3 regions of the Micromonospora sp. LOL_025 genome follow, and region 1 is predicted to be linked to each of the others. Evidence: riboswitches for the same ligand, from Rfam matches in the RefSeq annotation. Region 1 holds a riboswitch; each other region holds the start of a gene.
The links. A riboswitch is a leader RNA that binds a small molecule or an ion and turns the genes downstream of it on or off. The one in region 1 is predicted to bind cyclic di-AMP.

Region 1 (6,000 bases):
GGCGCGGTTCCGCGCCGGCGCCGGCGCCTCCACGATGGCCGCCACCGTCACCATTCCCGTGGTGGTGCACGTGATCCAGGAGAACAGCACCCGGGCCGGCGGCAACATCCCCGACTCGCTGATCAACTCGCAGATCAGCGTGCTGAACCAGTCGTTCAGCGGGGCGACCGGCGGCGCGTCCACCGCGTTCAGCTTCCAGCTCCAGAAGATCAACCGGGTGACGAACCCGTCGTGGTACCCGATCGTGCAGGGTTCCTCGGCGGAGCGGTCGATGAAGACCTCGCTGCGCACGGGCGGCAAGAACACCCTCAACATCTACCTGGGCGAGCTGAGCGACAGCCTGCTCGGCTGGGCGACCTTCCCGACCCGGAAGCTCAGCAGCATGGACGGCGTCGTCGTGCTGAGCGAGTCGCTGCCGGGCGGCACCGCCACCAACTACAACCAGGGCGACACGGGCACCCACGAGGTCGGCCACTGGCTGAACCTCTACCACACCTTCCAGGGCGGCTGCTCCGGCTCGGGCGACAGCGTCAGCGACACCGCCGCCGAGGCGTCGCCGGCCTCCGGCTGCCCGACCGGGCGCGACACCTGCACCGCGCCCGGCGTCGACCCGATCACCAACTTCATGGACTACAGCTACGACTCCTGCATGTACCAGTTCACCGCCGGGCAGGCCAGCCGCATGCTGACCGCCTGGAACGCCTACCGCGCGGCGTAGTTCCGCCGTACGACCGCACCGGTGCCGGCCTCGCTCGACGGGGCCGGCACCGGTGTCTGTGCGGCCGGGCACACGGGGGCGCGGCGGTGGTCACGGTGCGGCGCCCCGGAGGGGGACGGCCCGGGGCGCCGCACCGCGTCTCAGGCGGCGGGGCGGGCGGCGTGGTCGCCGGCGCACCCCGACCTGGTCTCGGGCATGAGCGCGGTGCCGGTGGCTGCCGCGTGGGGGTCGAGCCACACCTGGACGGCGGGCCGGCCGTGTCCCTCGCCGGCGCCGCCCGCGACGCCGGACTCGCGGCGGGCCAGCATCGCCACGTCGACGGTGAACTCGAAGACCCGCCAGTCGACCTGCGGCGCGGCCCGGTGGCTGTGGGCCAGCCGGGCGACCCGGGCCGGATCGGTCACCGGTTGGGCGTGGCCGGCGACGTAGGCTTCGTCGTCGCTCTCCTCCGGCGGGAAGGAGTGCAGCGCGTAGCGGCCGTCGCGCTCCAGGTCGCGCCGCTTGGGCGAGTCGACGACGAAGCAGAAGAGCCCCTCGTCGGTGATCACCGGGGAGACCGGGTGCACCCGGGGACCGCCGTCGGCGCGGACGGTGGCCAGGTAGCCGAAGCCCGGCCCGTACTGCTGCATGAGAAGGCGGATCCCGTCGGCGAGGCGGGGCTCGTCGGCGGCGAATTCGGACCAGGAAGCCATGCGGGCATTCTATCGAACAAACGTTCGAACACGCACTCCGACACGCAGGTCACCCGTGTCGCTCGCTAAGGTGTGCGGATGCTGCTCTCCGACCGCGACCTGGCCTCCGAGATCGAGGCGGGCACGCTCGCGCTGGAGCCGTTCGAGCCCGCGCTGGTGCAACCGTCCAGCATCGACGTACGCCTGGACAAGCTCTTTCGGGTCTTCAACAACCACCTCTACACCCACATCGACCCCGCGCAGCAGCAGGACGACCTGACGTCGATGGTCGAGGTGCCGGAGGGCGAGCCGTACGTGCTGCATCCGGGCGAGTTCGTGCTCGCCTCGACGCTGGAGGTGATCACGCTCGGCGACCAGCTCGCCGGCCGCCTCGAAGGGAAGAGCTCCCTGGGCCGGCTCGGCCTGCTCACCCACTCCACGGCGGGCTTCATCGACCCGGGCTTCTCCGGTCACGTGACCCTCGAACTGTCCAACGTGGCCAACCTGCCGATCACCCTCTGGCCGGGCATGAAGATCGGGCAGCTCTGCATCTTCCGGCTCTCGTCGCCGGCGCAGCACCCGTACGGCTCGGCCGTCTACGGCTCGCGCTACCAGGGGCAGCGCGGGCCGACCCCGAGCCGTTCCTGGCAGCACTGGCGCACGTGGCCGACCCGCTGACCCGGACCTAGCGGGCCTGCGGAGGGCCCCCGCCGGGCAGGGCCCCCCGCGTGCCTCAGCCGGGTCGGCCGTAGCTGTGGATCGGGCCGTCGTCGACCTTCTTCATCTTGATCGGCACCCCGGCGCGGGAGGCGTGCACCACCCAGCCCCCGCCGACGTACATGCCGACGTGGTGCAGGTCGCTGTAGTAGAAGACGAGGTCACCCGGGCGCAACTCCCCCCGGCTGACGGTCGCGGTGGCCCGGCGCTGCTGCGCGGCGTTGTGCGGCAGCGAGACCCCGGCCTTGGCCCAGGCGGCGAGCATCAGGCCGGAGCAGTCGTACGAGTTCGGACCCTCGGCGCCCCAGACGTAGGGCTTGCCGATCTGCGCGCAGGCGAACTTCACGGCGGTGCCGGCCGCGCCGCCGGGATAGCTGGCGGGGCAGGGCGCGGGGCGCAGCGGCCCGCCACCGCCGTTGCCGTAGATCCGCAGCCGCAGCTTCTGCAACCGGTCGATCTCGGCGTTGATCTGCTTCTTCTTCGCCGCGAGCTGGGCCTCGGTGCGGCTGAGCTGGACGACCATCTCGTCCAGCGGCGCCTTCCGGGCGGCCAGCCGGTCGCGCAGCTCGGCGACCTGCCGCACGTCCTGCTGCTGGTGCTGGGCGAACCGGTCGAGCAGTTCGAGTTGCCCGACCATCTCGCTCGGTGAGCGGCTGCCCAGCAGGGCGTTGACGGCGGAGACGTTCTCGCCCTTGTAGGCGCGGGCGGCCAGCGCGCCCACCTTCTCCATCGCCTGGTCGACCTGCTTCTCCAGCGGCCCGATCTGCGCGGCGAGCGCGTCGGCCTGCTTCCGCCTGGCGGCCAGGTCCTGTCGGGTGGCGTTGTGCCGTTCGATGACCGGTTCGAGCTTGTTCCAGTCCTCGTCGATCTGCCGTTCGATCTCGGCGACCGTCGGTTCGGCGTGGGCCGCCGTGGCGCCGCCGGTCAGGACGACGGCGAACGCGGCCAGGGCGGCGAGGGCGGTGGTGCAGCGGTACCAGCGTGGGCGCGGCGCAGCCGTCACCGGGTCGGCGAGGGCCGACCGGGTCGACGGTGGCCGCGGGGCATGGTGTGCCACCGGGCTTCGTACTCCTTCTTCCGGACCGCCTACCGGGTTAGCTGACGGGTTCGGGCGGGAAGGGGCGCCCTACCGCAGGATCGCGGATTCACCCCGGGGAACCTGGGTCCCCGGCTCGCTCGGGAGCGACTCGGCGGTGTCGGACCGTCACCGCCCTGGTTGGACGGATTGTCACCGGCCGACGAATGACCAGAGTAGAGACGACCGTTATCGATCCGCAACCCTGCGGACGGTGACACTCCGTGCCCACCCGCGCCGGACGAATCCGCAACCCGGGCGACGAAGATTTCCTTCCTCATGAAGTGTCTGACGGAAAGGTATTGACCGGAGGCGGCGGACGGGGCGAAGGTGACCCCACCTTTGCCCGTCCGAACTGGGGGTCTGATGCACCTGTCAGCGACATCGAGGAGCAGACGCGTCCTGCTGGCCGCCGCCATGGCCGCCGCCATGGCCGCGACGCCGCTCACCGCCGCCGGATCCGCCGCCGCAGCAGCGCCGGTGGACGACCGGCAGCAGCAGTACGCGGCCGCGGCGGCCGAGTACGGCGTGCCGGAGAGCGTCCTGCTCGGGGTCTCCTACCTGCAGTCCCGCTGGGACACCAACGCCGGCACGCCCAGCACCAGCGGCGGCTACGGACCGATGCACCTCACCGACGCCGAACACGTCGCCGCCCTGTCCGGCGGCACGCACCACGACGAGGGCACCGAGGACCCGCGCGGCGACGACTCCCGCCCGTCCCTGGCCGAGGCCCACGAGCCGCCGGCCGCTCCGCCGCCCGCCGAGGCCGCACTGCGGACCGTCGACGCCGCCGCCGACCTGACCGGCGCCAGCGAGGAGTCGCTGCGGACGGACGTCACGGCGAACATCCGGGGCGGCGCGGCGCTGCTGGCCGCGTACCAGAAGGAGATCGGCGCCCCGGTCGGCGCCGACACCGACCCGGCGGCCTGGTACGGCGCGGTGGCCCGGTACTCCGGCGCGGACAGCGCCGACGCCGCGGCGGCCTTCGCCAACGAGGTGTACGCCACCATCGCCACGGGCGACAGCCGGGTGACCGACGACGGGCAGCGGGTCACGCTGGCCGGCCGCGCGATCCAGCCCGACCGCTCCTGGCTGGACCGGCTGCGCCTGCGCAAGCTCACCCGGCCGGACGGCCTTGAGTGCCCGAGCGACATCTCCTGCGAGTGGATCCCGGCCCCCTACCAGCAGTACGGCCCCACGGTGGGCGACTACGGCAACCACGACCTGGGGAACCGGCCCGCGCAGCAGAAGATCGAGTACATCGTCATCCACGACACCGAGGGCTACTTCGGTCCCAGCGTCAACCTGGTCAAGGACCCGAAGCGGGTGGGCTGGCACTACACCCTGCGCTCGGTGGACGGGCACATCGCCCAGCACATCAAGACCAAGAACGTCGGCTGGCACGCCGGCAACTGGTACGTGAACTCCAAGTCCATCGGCCTGGAGCACGAGGGCTTCGCCGGGCACGGCACCTGGTACACCGAGGCGATGTACCGCACCTCGGCCAAGCTGGTCCGCCACCTGGCGCGGGCGTACAACATCCCGCTGGACCGCAACCACATCATCGGTCACGACAACGTCCCCGGCACCGTCGCCGCGAACGTGCGCGGCATGCACTGGGACCCGGGACCGTACTGGAACTGGTCGCACTATTTCGACCTGCTCAAGGCGCCGTTCTTCTCGACCGGCACGCACCGCACCGGGCTGGTCACCATCGACCCGGACTTCGCCACCAACCAGCCGCCCTTCACCGGCTGCAACCGGCAGCCCCCGGGCGTGCCGAACCCGCCCCCGGCGACCGCCCCCTGCCCGCTGCGCGGCTCCTCGGCGCTGTTCCTGCACAACGCGCCGAGCCACGACGCGCCGCTGCTCAACGACATCGCGCTGCGACCCGACGGCACCCCGAACACCACGTACGTCTCCGACCACGGCGCCCGGGTCTCGGCCGGACAGACGTACGCGCTGGCCGAGGTGCAGGGCGACTGGACCGCGATCTGGTACCTCGGCCAGAAGGGGTGGTTCCACAACCCCGCCGCCAAGCCGACGGCGAAATGGTCCGTCGGGCTCGTGGTGACCCCGAAGGCCGGTAAGGCCACCATCCCGGTGTACGGCCGGGCCTACCCGGAGCAGGCCGCGTACCCGGAGGGCGTCCCGTACCAGACGATCTCGCCGCTGCAGTACACCCTCTCGGCCGGCCAGCGGTACGCCGTCGGCAACCTGCTCCCCGGCGAGTACTACCGGGCCACCACGTTCGACGGCTCCGCCCCCCACGACCGGACGGTCGTCCGGGGCGACAACAGGTACGTGCAGGTCCAGTTCGGTCACCGGATCATGTACGTCAACCTGGACGACGTGAACCTGGTGCCGTCCCCGCTGGGCGCGCCCCGCTGATCCCACCCGCACGACGAGGGCCCCCGGTCGGGATCGACCGGGGGCCCTCTCGTAGCGCCGTGCGGATCAGCCGGGCCTGCGGAACCCGGCCACCGGCATGGTGTTGATGCTGGAGACGTTGACCGGCTTGCCGGCCCGGGGCGCGTGCACCATCTTGTCGTTGCCGAGGTAGAGGCCGACGTGGCTCAGGTCCGCCTTGAAGAAGACCAGGTCGCCGGGGCGTGCCTCGGAGCGCGGGATGGCCTTGCCCTCGTTCCACTGCGCGCCCGTGAAGTGCGTCAGGTGGATACCCGCCGCCTTGTAGGCGTACTGGGTCAGGCCGGAGCAGTCGAACGAGTTCGGGCCGGTGGCACCCCAGACGTACGGGTCGCCGACCTGCGCGCAGGCGGTCCGGATCGCGGTCCGGGCCGCGTCGCTGACCACGCCGT
Region 2 (6,000 bases), on a different contig from region 1:
GCCGCGCCGGCCGTCCGGCCCGCGTCCCCGGCCAGCCGCCTGCCGTCGCTGACCGGGCTGCGCTGGGTCGCCGCCCTGCTCGTCTTCGGGTTCCACGTCGCGACGATGGGCATCATCGCCGAGCCCGGCCAGAAGGCCGTCGTGGACTGGGCCTTCGCCCTCGGCCTGTCGGGCGTGCAGTTCTTCTTCATCCTCAGCGGCTTCGTGCTGGTCTGGTCGGCCCGACCCACCGACACCCGTCGGGCGTTCTGGCGGCGCCGGGTGGCCAAGATCTGGCCGAGCCACGTGGTGCTGTGGGTGGCAGCCCTGGCGGTCGCGGCCTGGTTCGCCGACCCGGTGGACCGGTTCGTCGCGGTGGAGAACCTGTTCCTCCTCCAGGCGTGGGACCCCCGGCCGGGCCACTTCTACAGCATCAACACCGTCAGCTGGTCGCTGTCCTGCGAGTTCTTCTTCTACCTCTGCCTGCCGTTGGCGCTGCCGCTGATCCGCCGGGCCCGACCGTGGGCGCTGTGGGCCGTCGTGGTCGCGGTGCCGCTGCTCATCCTGGCGCTCTGGCCGGCCCAGGCGCTGGTGCCGGAGGAGAGCCGCTGGTGGTTCACCCAGGTCTTCCCGCCGGTGCGGTCGCTGGAGTTCTGGATGGGCGTGGCCGCCGCCGAGCTGATGCGGCGCGGCCGGTGGCGTGGGCCGGGCCTGCCGCTGGCCAGCCTGGTCTTCGTAGCGACGTGGGTGGTCGCCGCGCAGTGGGTCCGCGCCGAACTGTGGGCGGCGCTGCTCTCGGTGGCGTACGTCCTGGTCATCGCCGCGGCGGCGGACGCGGACGTGCGCGGGCGGCGCTCGCCGTGGCGGTCCCGTCCGATGGTCTGGCTGGGCGAGGTCTCCTTCGCCTTCTACCTGGTGCACGTCCTGGTGATGATCACCGTCCTGCGGCTCACCGGCGACTGGGGCGTCGGCTTCACCGGCTGGTGGGGGCCGGTGGTGGTGCTCGGCTTCCTGCTGGTCAACCTGGCCCTGGCCGGTCTGTTGCACCGCGTCGTCGAGACGCCGATGATGCGGTTGCTCACCCCGCGCAGGCCGGCCCGGGCGACGCCCCGTGACGGGGGCGACGCCGGGACGCACCCCGGCGGCCCCGGGGCGACGCCGCCGGGGGAGCGGGGCAACGCCGTGCCGCGCCCCCGGGCCGCCGACCCGCACGACGACCACCGACCGGCGTACGTCGACTCGCGCCGACCGGGAGCGGGTGCTCGACATCTGCGAGCGTCAGCCTGCTCGGCCCGGCGGCCGGAGTGTCCGCCGACGAAATCCCGACCGTTTCCGTGACGCCGGTCACCACGTCGGCGAATCGGTCATCCGGCGCGGCCCGGCTGATTCCCGCCGGGGTTTCGGCGCCGATGTCCGCCACTCGTCCCGTTGTCACCCGGAGGCGCCCGCATAAACGGTCGTCCCATTGAGTCGTGTCAGTGGCGAAGTGCCCGCAAAAACCGTCTCCCGATCAAGGTTTAGGCAGGTGGGACGGGGTTGGCAGGGCGCGGACCGGCCAGTAATGTCGGCGCGTCCGGTGCGGTACCCGATCGCCCAGAGGCGACGCCGCGCCGACCCGCCTAATCGTGAACGACGAACCGGGGACCCAGTGCTTGTTGGGGTGAATCCGTGGGCCGTGGGCCCGTGGTAGGGCGTTCTTCCCGCCCGAATCCGTCAGCTAACCCGGTCGGCGGTGTCGGAAGGAGTTCCATCCCCATGCCACACCCGTCCACCCCTCGGTTGTTCCGCCGTCTCCACGGCGCCGCGGTGCCCGCGCTCGTCCGCCCGCAGGTCACGAGCTGACCCACCGGTCACCGTCCGTCGCCCGGCATCCCGGGCGCATCCCCTGAGTGGTCCACCACCCGCCCGGACGCCCGTCCGCGCGGTCGGTCCGCCCTGCCCTCGGCGCGGACCGACGGCCGCTCGCCCCCAGCCCGTGGAGGAAACCGTGAAGCACCACCTCAAGCGACAGCTGCGTCGCCTCACGTCCGAGCGCCCGTACCAGCTGGCCGCCGCGTCCGCCGCGGCGCTCGTGCTGGCGTCGGGCACGGGCGCGCTGTTGGCCGGAGCCGACGAGGCCCCCGCCGCCGCGCAGGCCCCGGTGGCCGCGACCGAACTGCGGGACGACACCGCGGCCTCGCGCAGCCAGGCCAGGGCCGCGACCGCCCCGTCCAGCGCCGCCCCGGCCGCGTCCAGCGCGGCCCCGTCGGCCCGCGCCTCCAGCGCCGCCCCGGACCCGGACCTGACCCGCAAGCCGGAGCCGCCGAAGCCCCCGGCCGCCAAGACCCTGGACTACGACTACCAGGCCCAGACCACCTTCTACAACTGTGGTCCGGCGGCCGTCCGGCACGCCCTCAGCGCCGCCGGCATCGCGCGCAGCCAGGACGCCCTCGGTGCCCAGTTGGGTACCGACCAGATGGGCACCGACTCGGCCCAGGACACCACCCGCGTGCTGAACGCGGTGGTGAAGGGCGACCCGTACCGGACTCGGATGATCCCTGGTGGCGCGGCCACCCCGGCCCAGATGGACCGGCTCCAGGCTGACGTCGTCGCGGCCATCGCCGACGGGCGGGGCGTCGTGGTCAACGTCGCCGGCAGCGCCACGGACACCGACGGCGGCTGGCACTCCTTCCCCGGCGGCCACTACATCGCCGTGGTCGGCTACCAGGACGAGGGGCGGCTGGTGAAGATCGCCGACTCGGCGAACCCGGCGACCGCCTCGTACTGGATCAGCACCATCGCCCTGGCGAACTGGGCGGCCACCCGCGGCTACTCCGCCTGAGCGACACCGTCGGGCGTCGGCCCCCGGATTCCGGGGCCGACGCCCGATGTCGTGTCCGGGTCACGGCCCTCGCCCACGGCGTCCGGTGGGTGGCACACTGCGCCCATGATCGATGAATCGGGTGACCGGGACGGCCGGCGGGTGCTCCTGCTGCTGCACGGCATGGGTGCGACCGGCGACGTGTGGCTGCCCTGGGCGCCGCTGCTCGAGCGTCGGTGGGCGGGACGGTGGCTGGCGCCGGACCTCGCCGGCCACGGCTGGTCGCCGCCGCTGCCGGAGTACTCGTTCCCGGGGCTGGCCGCGCGGATCGCCGCGGGGCTCGCGGCGGGGGACCGGCTCGTCGTGCTGGGGCACTCCCTCGGCGGGGTGGTCGCTCTGGCACTGGCCGCCCGCAGCGCCGGGCTGCCCGTCGACGCCGTGGTCGGGCTCGGCATCAAGGCCGTCTGGTCGCCGGCGGAGCTGGCGAAGGCGGGTGAGTTGGCGGCCCGGCCGGTGACCTGGTTCGCCAGCCGGGACGAGGCCGCCCGCCGCTACCTGCGGGTGGCCGGCCTGACCGGGCTCTTCGCCCCGGACCATCCCGTCGTGGAGGCCGGGCTGCGGCAGGTCGACGGCCGCTGGCGGCTGGCGATGGACCCGGCCGCGTTCGGCGTGGGCGCGCCGGACCTGCCCGCCCTGCTGGCCGCGACCGACGTGCCCGTGCTGCTGGCCCGCGGCGAGCACGACCCCATGGTCACCGACGCCCAGCTCAAGGAGCTGGGCGTGCCGGTCGCCACCCTGCCCGGCCTCGGGCACAACGCCCACGTCGAGGCCCCCGAGGCGGTCCTGGACCTCGTCGACCCCTACCGCTGACCGTTCCCCACCCTGGGCGGCGTCAGGTGGCGGGGGAGAGCGTCGCCTCGTCCGGGTCGAGCGGCAGGCCGGCCCCGCCGGCGCGCGGGGCAGGTGCGTTCCACTCCCCGTCGAGCTGGCGCCGCGCGGCCTCCAGGAACGCCTCGGCGTACGACTCGGCGGGGAAGTCGCCCAGGTAGCGGCTCCGGGTGGCCCACCGCGCCGGGGCCAGCGGATCGGTGTCCAGCAGCGCGGTCAGCACCTCGTCCGCGTTGGACATGTCGCGCCGCAGCACGTAGCCCGACCCGGCGAGCGGGAACTGCTCACAGAACCGGTCGCCGGAGTCCACCATGTCGGTGACCGCGTACGGCTTGCCGGAGTAGAGGTAGTCGGAGATCACTCCGGACACGTCGGAGATCAGCGCGTCCGAGCGGTTCACGCACTCGGTGAGGGTCAGCTCGCGGCTGGCGGCGGCGCCGAAGACGTGCTGCCGGCCGCTGCGGGCCCGGTCCGCGGCCAGCAGCTCGGTGAGCCGGCCCAACTGCCGGGCGGAGGCCGGGTTCTGGGAGGTGTACGGGTGGGCGCGCAGGATCACCGTCGCGCCCCGGTCGAGCAGCCGGCGCAGCAGCGTCTCGGCCACCGGCAGGGAGCAGTAGTTCGCGTCCGCGTTGTGCCCGGTCCAGGTCGGCGTGTAGAGCACGGTCGGGTTGGTCCGGCCGTGCGCCGGCTCGGGGCGTACCTCGATCGACTCGACCTGCGGGCGGCCGACGACGACGAACTTCTCCGCCGGGATGTCCACCCCGGCGCGGGCGTACCGGTCGATGGCGGCCTGGCCGGCGACGAAGATCCGGTCGAAGATCGCCGAGACGGGGTTGGCGCTGGGGGCCTTGTCGCTGTCGCCGTGGTGCAGCTGGACGTGGGTCAGCTGGGTGAAGCGGATGCAGTGGCTGTTCTTCGCGCCGTGGTTGACGTAGAACGCCACCCGCAGGCTCGGCACCAGCGCCTCGTCCATCGCCCTGGTGGTGGGGCAGTAGACCACGGGCGCGCTGGTGGCGGCCGCGATCAACGGCAGGAACTCCGGCTCGCGCACCATCACCAGGAACGGCCGGCCGATCCGCTCCAGGTACGGCAGCCACATGGTGACCTGGTACTCCGAGCCGGGCGGCGCGGAGAAGTGGAGCAGGAACTCGGGCCGGTGCCGGCGCAGCGCGCGGGACACCGCCGAGCCGCCGGCGCCCGGCCGGAAGCGGCGCCGGACCAGGTCCAGCCCGACCGCCGCGGCACCGGCGGCGACCAGGGCGACCGCCGCCAGCGCGCCACCGGCCGGCAGGCCCGCGACGGCCGCCAGCGCCAGCAGGGCGAGCAGCCCCGCCAGGGCGTCGCCGAGGCGGGCGGCGACCAGCGGCGTCCAGGAGCGCACCGGCAGGTTCGCGGCGCGCACCTCCAGGCCGCCGGCGTCCCGCAGCGGGTTGACCAGCAGCACCAGCCCCAGCAGGACCAGGGCGATGACGGCCAGCGCGGGATCGAAGCCGGCGTCGAGGCGGCGGGCGTACCCGACCAGGATCGCCGCCGCGACCAGCGCGGTCTCGGCGGCGTTGTCGGCGCCCGGCCGCACCCGCCGCTCCCAGGTGGCCGCCGCGAGGGCGGCCACGGCCAGCCCCAGCCCCCAGCCGGTCGCGCCGGTCAGCGCGACGACGAGGAACGCCAGCACCGCCAGGCCGGTGGCCAGCGCGCGGGCGAGCAGCTTCCGAACCAGGTCACCACGCATGTCGGCTCCGTTTCCCGCCGTGGCCCGAAATCCGCGTCAGCCGGCGTCGACCGGGCTGGCGTCCCGCTCCACCCGCGCCGGCCCCGGCTGGGCCGGCACCTCGCCCGGCGCGCGGCGCACGTCGATGACCTGACCGGTCAGGTCCGAGATCAGCACGTCCAGCGACGACCGGGCGACGGTCTCGGCGGCGAGCAGGGTGTGCTCCGGCTCCTCGCCGAACGCCTTGGTGCGCATCGGGGTCGCGGTCCGCTCGGGGTTGACGCAGTTGACCCGTACGCCGAACTCCGCCCACTCGTCGGAGAGCGCCTGGGTGAGGTTGACCAGGGCCGCCTTCGTGGAGGAGTAGAGCGCGTAGCGGGCCCGGCCCCGGGTGTAGGAGCTGGAGGTGTAGAGCAGCAGCTGACCCTTGGTCTGCTGGAGGTAGGGCAGCGACTGGCGGGCCACGATGACCGGCCCCACGAAGTTGACCTGGAGCACCCGGTCCATGGTCTCCTGGTCCATCTCGGCGAGGGCGCCCTTCTCCAGGATGCCGGCGGTGACCACCACGTGGTCGATCCGACCGGTGGCCTCGAAGGCGGTCTTCAGCGCCGCCTCGACGTCCTCG
Region 3 (6,000 bases), on a different contig from region 1:
GCGCGACGATCGGGCGACCACCGACGCTGGGAGACGGCGTGCTCAGGCGAAGTTCCTTCAGCTACACCGTCCAGGCGCGCTGCTCCCTCGTGGAGGCGGCGGCGCTGCTCGCCGACCCCGCCCGGCAGGTGGACCTGCACCCGTTGATCGTCCGGGTCCGTCGGGTGCCGCCCCGTCCCGGCGCGCGCGCCAGCTACGACATCACCGACCGGCTGGCCGCCGGGCCGGTGCGTCTGCCGATCACCTACCGCGCCGACGTCCTCGTCGACGATCCGGACGAGATCGTCACCGTGGCCCGTCAGTGGCCCGCCACCACGGTGCGCAACCACACCCGGCTGCGGGCGGAGCCCGACGGCGTGGTCCGCATCGAGGTCGAGATCACCCTCGCCGCGCCCGCGCCGCTTTTCGGGTACGCGTTCGGCCAGGCCCGCGCCGCCCATCTCGGGCTGGCCGCGCGCCTCGCCGCGGCCCTCGACACGGACCGGACCGGGCCGCCGGGCGGCTGACCGCGAGGCAGCCAGGCCCGGCCGGAGGCGACGGGCGCCGTGGTGCCCCGGCGATCCCGCGACGGGCGGGGCACCGGGGCACGGGCGTCAGTAGACCGACAGGTGCACGTGGTTGGTGTGGTCGCTGGACGGGTCGCCGTTGGCTCCGCTGTACGACTTCCACCCGCTGCTCGGCAGCCAGATCTGCCGGTACCAGATCACGTAGAGCACGGCGAGCCGGTCGGCGTTGCGCACGAAGTACGCCGACAGGTTGTTGCCGTACGTCCGGTCGCCCCCGGAGGCGTCGCCGCCGAAGCCGCCCTTCTGGGCCGCGAAGTCGCAGGCCCGACCCTTCGGGTGCTCGCCCGAGCCGCCGGGGCGGTAGCAGGAGACGTAACGGGTGAAGCCCGCCGCCTTGGCCTGGTTGAGCGCGTGCAGGGTGCGCGGGGTGATGCAGCCGTTGGCGGGGGTGGGGTCGTTGACGCTGCACGACTCGCGCGGCCAGGAGCCGTCGGAGTTGCGCGGCGCCGCCTTCGCCGTCTTGCTCGAGCTGCCGCCCGGCGAGGAGCCGCCGCCCGCGGACTGCTGCCGCTGTTGCTGCTGTTGCTGCTGCTCGCGGTTGGCGACCGTCAGTGCCCGTTCGGCCTGCTCCTTGCGCTTGGCCATCACGCTGACCTGCTTGCGCTGCTCCCGGATCTCGCCGTCCAGGGCCAGCTTGGTGCGGGTGGCCTCGTCCCGGGTCTCCTGGAGCTCGCGCAGGGCCCGGTCCTCCTTGGCGGCCACCGCGTCGAGGGCGGCGGCACGGTCCATGAAGCCGTCCGGGGAGCTGCTGTTGAGCAGGGCGGACGCCACGCTGAGGCGGCCGGTGCGGTAGGCGGCCCCCGCGATCTCGCCGACCTTGGCGGTGCGCGCGGTCAGCTCGACCTCGGTGGTCTTGAGCTGCGCGGCGAGCTGCTGCTGCCGCTTGGCCGACGTGTCCAGGGCGCGCTTGGCGTCGAGGTAGCCCTTGCTGGCGGCCTCCAACTGGGCCCGCAGGGCGGGGGTGCCGCCCTCCTCGTCCTGGCCGGGGGCCGCGGCGAGCAGGCCGGCGCGGGTGGCGGCCGCCGCCGGGGCGGCGGTGACCGGGGCCACGGCGGCGCCGAGGGCGAGCATCGTGGCGATCAGGGCCGCCGTCCGGGCGGCACGTCGTCGTACGGGTGCCATCACTGGCATACACGTGTCCTTCCGTCAGCCGCCGACCGGGTTAGCTGACGGGTTCGGGACGGAAGATCCCTACCGCTGACGCGGATGCACCCCACGAACTTGGTTCCCCGGTTCGCCCCGTCGGGCGATTAGGCGGCGGCCACCGCCGGCACCGGTGGGTGCCGCCTGGCGGAGGCCGAAGCCGAGCCTACCGGTGCCGGTGTGACTGGTGCACCGCAGGTGACGGACGGTGTACATCCACTAACAGTCAAATCCGACATAAGCCCACAATACTCTCCCAGATTTAAGGTTGTCCTCATTACCACTCGACCGCCCCGCAGGTCCCGGGCGACGCTCCCGGCTCGATCTGCAACGTGGCGTGCTCGATCTGAAAGTCGTCGTGCAGCGCGGCCCGGGCGGCGCCCAGCACCGCGCCGACCTCGGCGCCGGGGGCCATGGTCAGGTGCGCCGAGGCCACCTCCATCCCGGAGGTCAGCGTCCAGACGTGCAGGTCGTGCACCTCGGCGACGCCGGGCACGGCGGCCAGTCGGTCGTGCACGGCCGTGACCTGGAGGTGCTCCGGCGCGGCCTGCACCAGGATGCGCAGCGCGGCCCGCCCGAGCCGCCAGGTGCGCGGCAAAATGAACACGCCGATTCCGACCGCCACCAGCGGGTCCGCCCACCACCAGCCGGTGGTGACGATCAGCAGCGCGGCCCCGATCACACCGAGTGACCCCAGCAGGTCGCCGAGGACCTCCAGGTACGCGCCGTGGACGTTGATGCTCTCCTTCGCCCCGGAGCGCAGCAGCGCGAAGGCGCCGACGTTGGCGAGCAGGCCGAGCACGGCGACCACCAGCATCGGGCCGGCCAGCACCTCGGGCGGGTCGCCGAAGCGGCGCACCGCCTCGATCACGACGTAGACCGCGACCCCCGAGAGCAGCGCGGCGTTGGCCAGCGCGGCCAGCACCTCCAGCCGGTAGAGGCCGAAGGTGCGCTGCGGGTCGGCGCCCGCCCGCCGGGTGGCGGCGATCGCCGCGAGCGCCATGCCGATGCCGAGCACGTCGGTGAACATGTGCCCGGCGTCGCTCAGCAGGGCCAGTGAGCCCGTGCGGAAGGCCGCCACCGCCTCCACCACCATCAGGCCGGCGAGCAGCCCGAACGCCGCCCAGAGCCGGCCCCGGTGGCGGTGCGCGGCGTTCGCCACCGACCCGTGATGGTGGTCATGACCTGCGCCCACGCGCCCATCCTCCCTCTGGGGATCCGGATTCGCGTTCAATTTATGCTCACATCGCTATGTGTGCAAGTAACGGATCCTCAGCCGATCGGGTCGACGGTGGTCAGCCGCTGGGTGGCCCGGGACAGCGCCACGTAGAGCGTCCGTACCCCCGACCCCGGGTCGGCCCGGATCTCGCTCGGGGCGACGAGGACGACCCCGTCGTACTCCATGCCCTTGGCCTCCAGGCTGGTCACCACCTGTAGGCGCGGCGCGCCGAGCCCGCCCAGCCAGCCGGCCACCTCGTCGCGGCGGGGCACCGGCGTGATCACGCCGACCGTGCCCTCGACCTCGGCGAGCAGCGCGCCGGCCGCCGCCACCACCGCGGCCTCCAGCTCCGCCGGCGGCACCACCAGCTCGACCGGTTCGACGCCCGTGGAGCGCACCGCCCTGGGCAGCGGGAGGTCCGGGTGCAGCCGACGGATCTCGGCCGCCGCCACCGCGAAGATCTCCGCCGAGTTGCGGTAGTTCGTGGTGAGGGTGAAGTGGTGCCGCTTGCGCCGGCCCAACGCCTGGTCCCGGGCCCGGGTCAGCTCCTCCGGATCCCCCGTCCACGCCGTCTGCGCCGGGTCGCCCACCACCGTCCACGAGGCCAGCCGGCCCCGCCGGCCGATCATGCGCCACTGCATCGGCGAGACGTCCTGCGACTCGTCGACCACCACGTGCGCGAACTCCCGGTAGTCGTCGGGACGCTCCCGGGCCGCGTCGCGGGCGGCGCGCTGCCGGTCGGCGAAGGTGCTCAGCTCGCGGACCCCGCCGGCCAGCTGGAACGGGTCCCGCTTCGCCCGGGCCGGCCGCATCGGCTTGCCGAGCAACGCGTCCAACTCGTCGAGCAGCGCGATGTCGGCGATCGTCAGCCCCGCGGCGTCGAGGCGCCGGTACGCGTCGGCCAGCAGCCGGATCTCGGCGCGGGAGAGGATCCCCCCGGCGTAGCGGTGCAGCCGGTCCGGGCGGGCCAGCCAGCCGAGCACGTGCCGGGGGTGCAGCCGGGGCCACCACGCCTTGAGGAACTCCCGGAACTCCGGCCGCTCGGCGATCTCGTCCTCGAACGCGCGCTGCTCGGGCAGCCGGCCGACGCCCAACCTGCGGGCCTGCGCCCAGAGCGCGGCGAAGACCCCGTCGAAGCCGGCCCGGCGCACCTCGTTGCGCCGGGCGCCCCGGGGCATCGCCCGGTCGCGGATGCCGTCCAGCTCGCGGCGCTCCAGCCGGAGCAGCGCGCCCCGGTAGAGCAGGCGCAGCTCGGTCGGGCCGTCCGGCACCCCGTCCCGGGCCGCCCGCTCCAGCACCCGCCGCATCCGCAGCGAACCCTTCACCGCCGCCACCGCCGGCGGATCGGTGCGGGTGGCGGTCATGCCCGCGAAGAGCGTGCCCAGCGAGTGCAGGGTGGCGGTGTCCTCGCCGAGCGAGGGCAGCACCGAGGCGATGTACTCGACGAAGACCGACGAGGGGCCCACCACCAGGATGCCGCCCCCGGCGAACCGGCTGCGGTCGGAATAGAGCAGGTACGCGGCCCGGTGCAGGGCGACGGCCGTCTTCCCGGTGCCCGGACCGCCGGACACGATCGTCACGCCCGAGCCGGGGGAGCGGATCGCCTCGTCCTGCTCCCGCTGGATGGTGGCGACGATGTCCCGCATCCCCCGGCCGGTGGCCTTCGACAGCGTGGCCAGCAGCGCGCCGTCGCCGACCACCGCCATGTCGGCGGGCGCGGCGACGGGATCGAGCAGGTCGTCCTCGATCCGGGTGACCCGCTCGGCGGAGGACTGGATCGTGCGTCGCCGTACCACGCCCAGCGGCTGCGCGGGGGTGGCCTGGTAGAAGGCGGCGGCGGCCGGGGCCCGCCAGTCGACCACCAGGGTGGAGGCGTCGTCGTCGCGGATGCCGAGCCGCCCGACGTGCAGCACCTGCCGGTCGAGCAGGTCCAGCCGGCCGAAGACCAGGCCCTCGTGCTCGGCGTCCAGCATGTGCCGCCGCCGCGCGGCGTGGAACACCATCGCGTCCCGTTCGACCAGCGCCCCGAAGTTGCCCACCCGGGCGAGCCGGTAGCCCTCCTTCTCGGCGCTGACCGCCGACCGGCGCAGCTCGGCCAGTCGGGCGTACACCCGGTCGAGATGCCGCTGCTCGACGGCGATCTCCTGTTCCAGGGTGGTCTGGTCGCTCACCGCTCGCTCCTCCTGACGTCGGCGGCGGGCGGCGCGAACCGCGCGAACCGCGCCAGGCCAACCGCAAGAGGGTACGGCCCGCGCGCAACCAGCGGCGCGACCGGTGCGGGAAAGGAACCCGCGTCACGCCCGCGGGGGCCGCGTCGCGTTCCCCGAGACCCGGTTCAGTCCGCCCGGGCGGCGGCGGTGGCGCCGGCCCCGGGGGCGGCGAGCACGCGACGGAGCACGCCGCCGAGCGCCTCGTTGACCTCGTCGGGGCGTTCCATCATCAGCATGTGCCCGGCACCCGGGCAGACGGTCAGCTCGGTCGCCGGCAGCGCGCCGGCGATCGACTCGGCGCAGGGCGGCGGGGTGAGCCGGTCCCGGTCGCCGACCAGGGCGGCGGCCGGCAGGTGGGCCAGCTCGGCGAGGGTGTCCAGCCGGTGCTGCGCCCCGATGGAGGCGCGGAACCCGCCGATCGAGCGGAGGGTGGCGCGGGCCACCGCCGAGGTGACCAGCCGGATGTCGTGCGGGTCGCAGCGGTCGCCGAAGAGCATCCAGCGGATGCTGGGACGCAGCGCGCGCAGCAGCGCCCGGGGCGGTCGCCAGGCCCCGCAGCGGGCCAGCACGCCGGCCCCGGTCGTCTCGGCGAGCCGGATCAGCCGGGCGATCCGGGGCGAGAGGCCGTAGGCGGTGTGCGTGTGGCCCTCGGCGGTGGTGGAGACGAAGACCAGCCCGGCCGTCCGGGCGGCGAAGTGCGCGGGGTGGCGGTGCGCGTACTCCATGATCGTCATGCCGCCCATCGAGTGGCCGACCAGCACGACACGACCGGCGGGGGCCACCTCGTCCAGCACCGCGGCCAGGTCGTCGCCGAGCTGGGCCACGGTGGCGGTGGGCAGCGCCATGCAGCTCGACCGGCCGT

Region 2: another riboswitch for cyclic di-AMP. It lies ahead of ACFHW0_RS12710 (C39 family peptidase); the one in region 1 lies ahead of ACFHW0_RS08065 (NlpC/P60 family protein).
Region 3: another riboswitch for cyclic di-AMP. It lies ahead of ACFHW0_RS02350 (coiled-coil domain-containing protein); the one in region 1 lies ahead of ACFHW0_RS08065 (NlpC/P60 family protein).

Annotation. Positions count from the first base shown of each region.
Region 1 is NZ_JBHMIR010000004.1:266,311-272,310, reverse strand. Features, by position in the region: gene ACFHW0_RS08080 (zinc metalloprotease) at 1-718, shown strand, start outside; gene ACFHW0_RS08075 (pyridoxamine 5'-phosphate oxidase family protein) at 859-1,410, opposite strand; gene dcd (dCTP deaminase) at 1,489-2,067, shown strand; gene ACFHW0_RS08065 (NlpC/P60 family protein) at 2,123-3,163, opposite strand; cyclic di-AMP (ydaO/yuaA leader) riboswitch at 3,176-3,309, opposite strand; gene ACFHW0_RS08060 (N-acetylmuramoyl-L-alanine amidase) at 3,548-5,572, shown strand; gene ACFHW0_RS08055 (NlpC/P60 family protein) at 5,639-6,000, opposite strand, start outside.
Region 2 is NZ_JBHMIR010000007.1:229,639-235,638, reverse strand. Features, by position in the region: gene ACFHW0_RS12715 (acyltransferase family protein) at 1-1,317, shown strand, start outside; cyclic di-AMP (ydaO/yuaA leader) riboswitch at 1,586-1,726, shown strand; gene ACFHW0_RS12710 (C39 family peptidase) at 1,955-2,800, shown strand; gene ACFHW0_RS12705 (alpha/beta fold hydrolase) at 2,906-3,649, shown strand; gene ACFHW0_RS12700 (CDP-glycerol glycerophosphotransferase family protein) at 3,672-5,396, opposite strand; gene ACFHW0_RS12695 (D-ribitol-5-phosphate cytidylyltransferase) at 5,433-6,000, opposite strand, start outside.
Region 3 is NZ_JBHMIR010000001.1:492,731-498,730, reverse strand. Features, by position in the region: gene ACFHW0_RS02355 (SRPBCC family protein) at 39-506, shown strand; gene ACFHW0_RS02350 (coiled-coil domain-containing protein) at 594-1,688, opposite strand; cyclic di-AMP (ydaO/yuaA leader) riboswitch at 1,702-1,833, opposite strand; gene ACFHW0_RS02345 (cation diffusion facilitator family transporter) at 1,987-2,904, opposite strand; gene ACFHW0_RS02340 (HelD family protein) at 2,982-5,099, opposite strand; gene ACFHW0_RS02335 (alpha/beta fold hydrolase) at 5,264-6,000, opposite strand, start outside.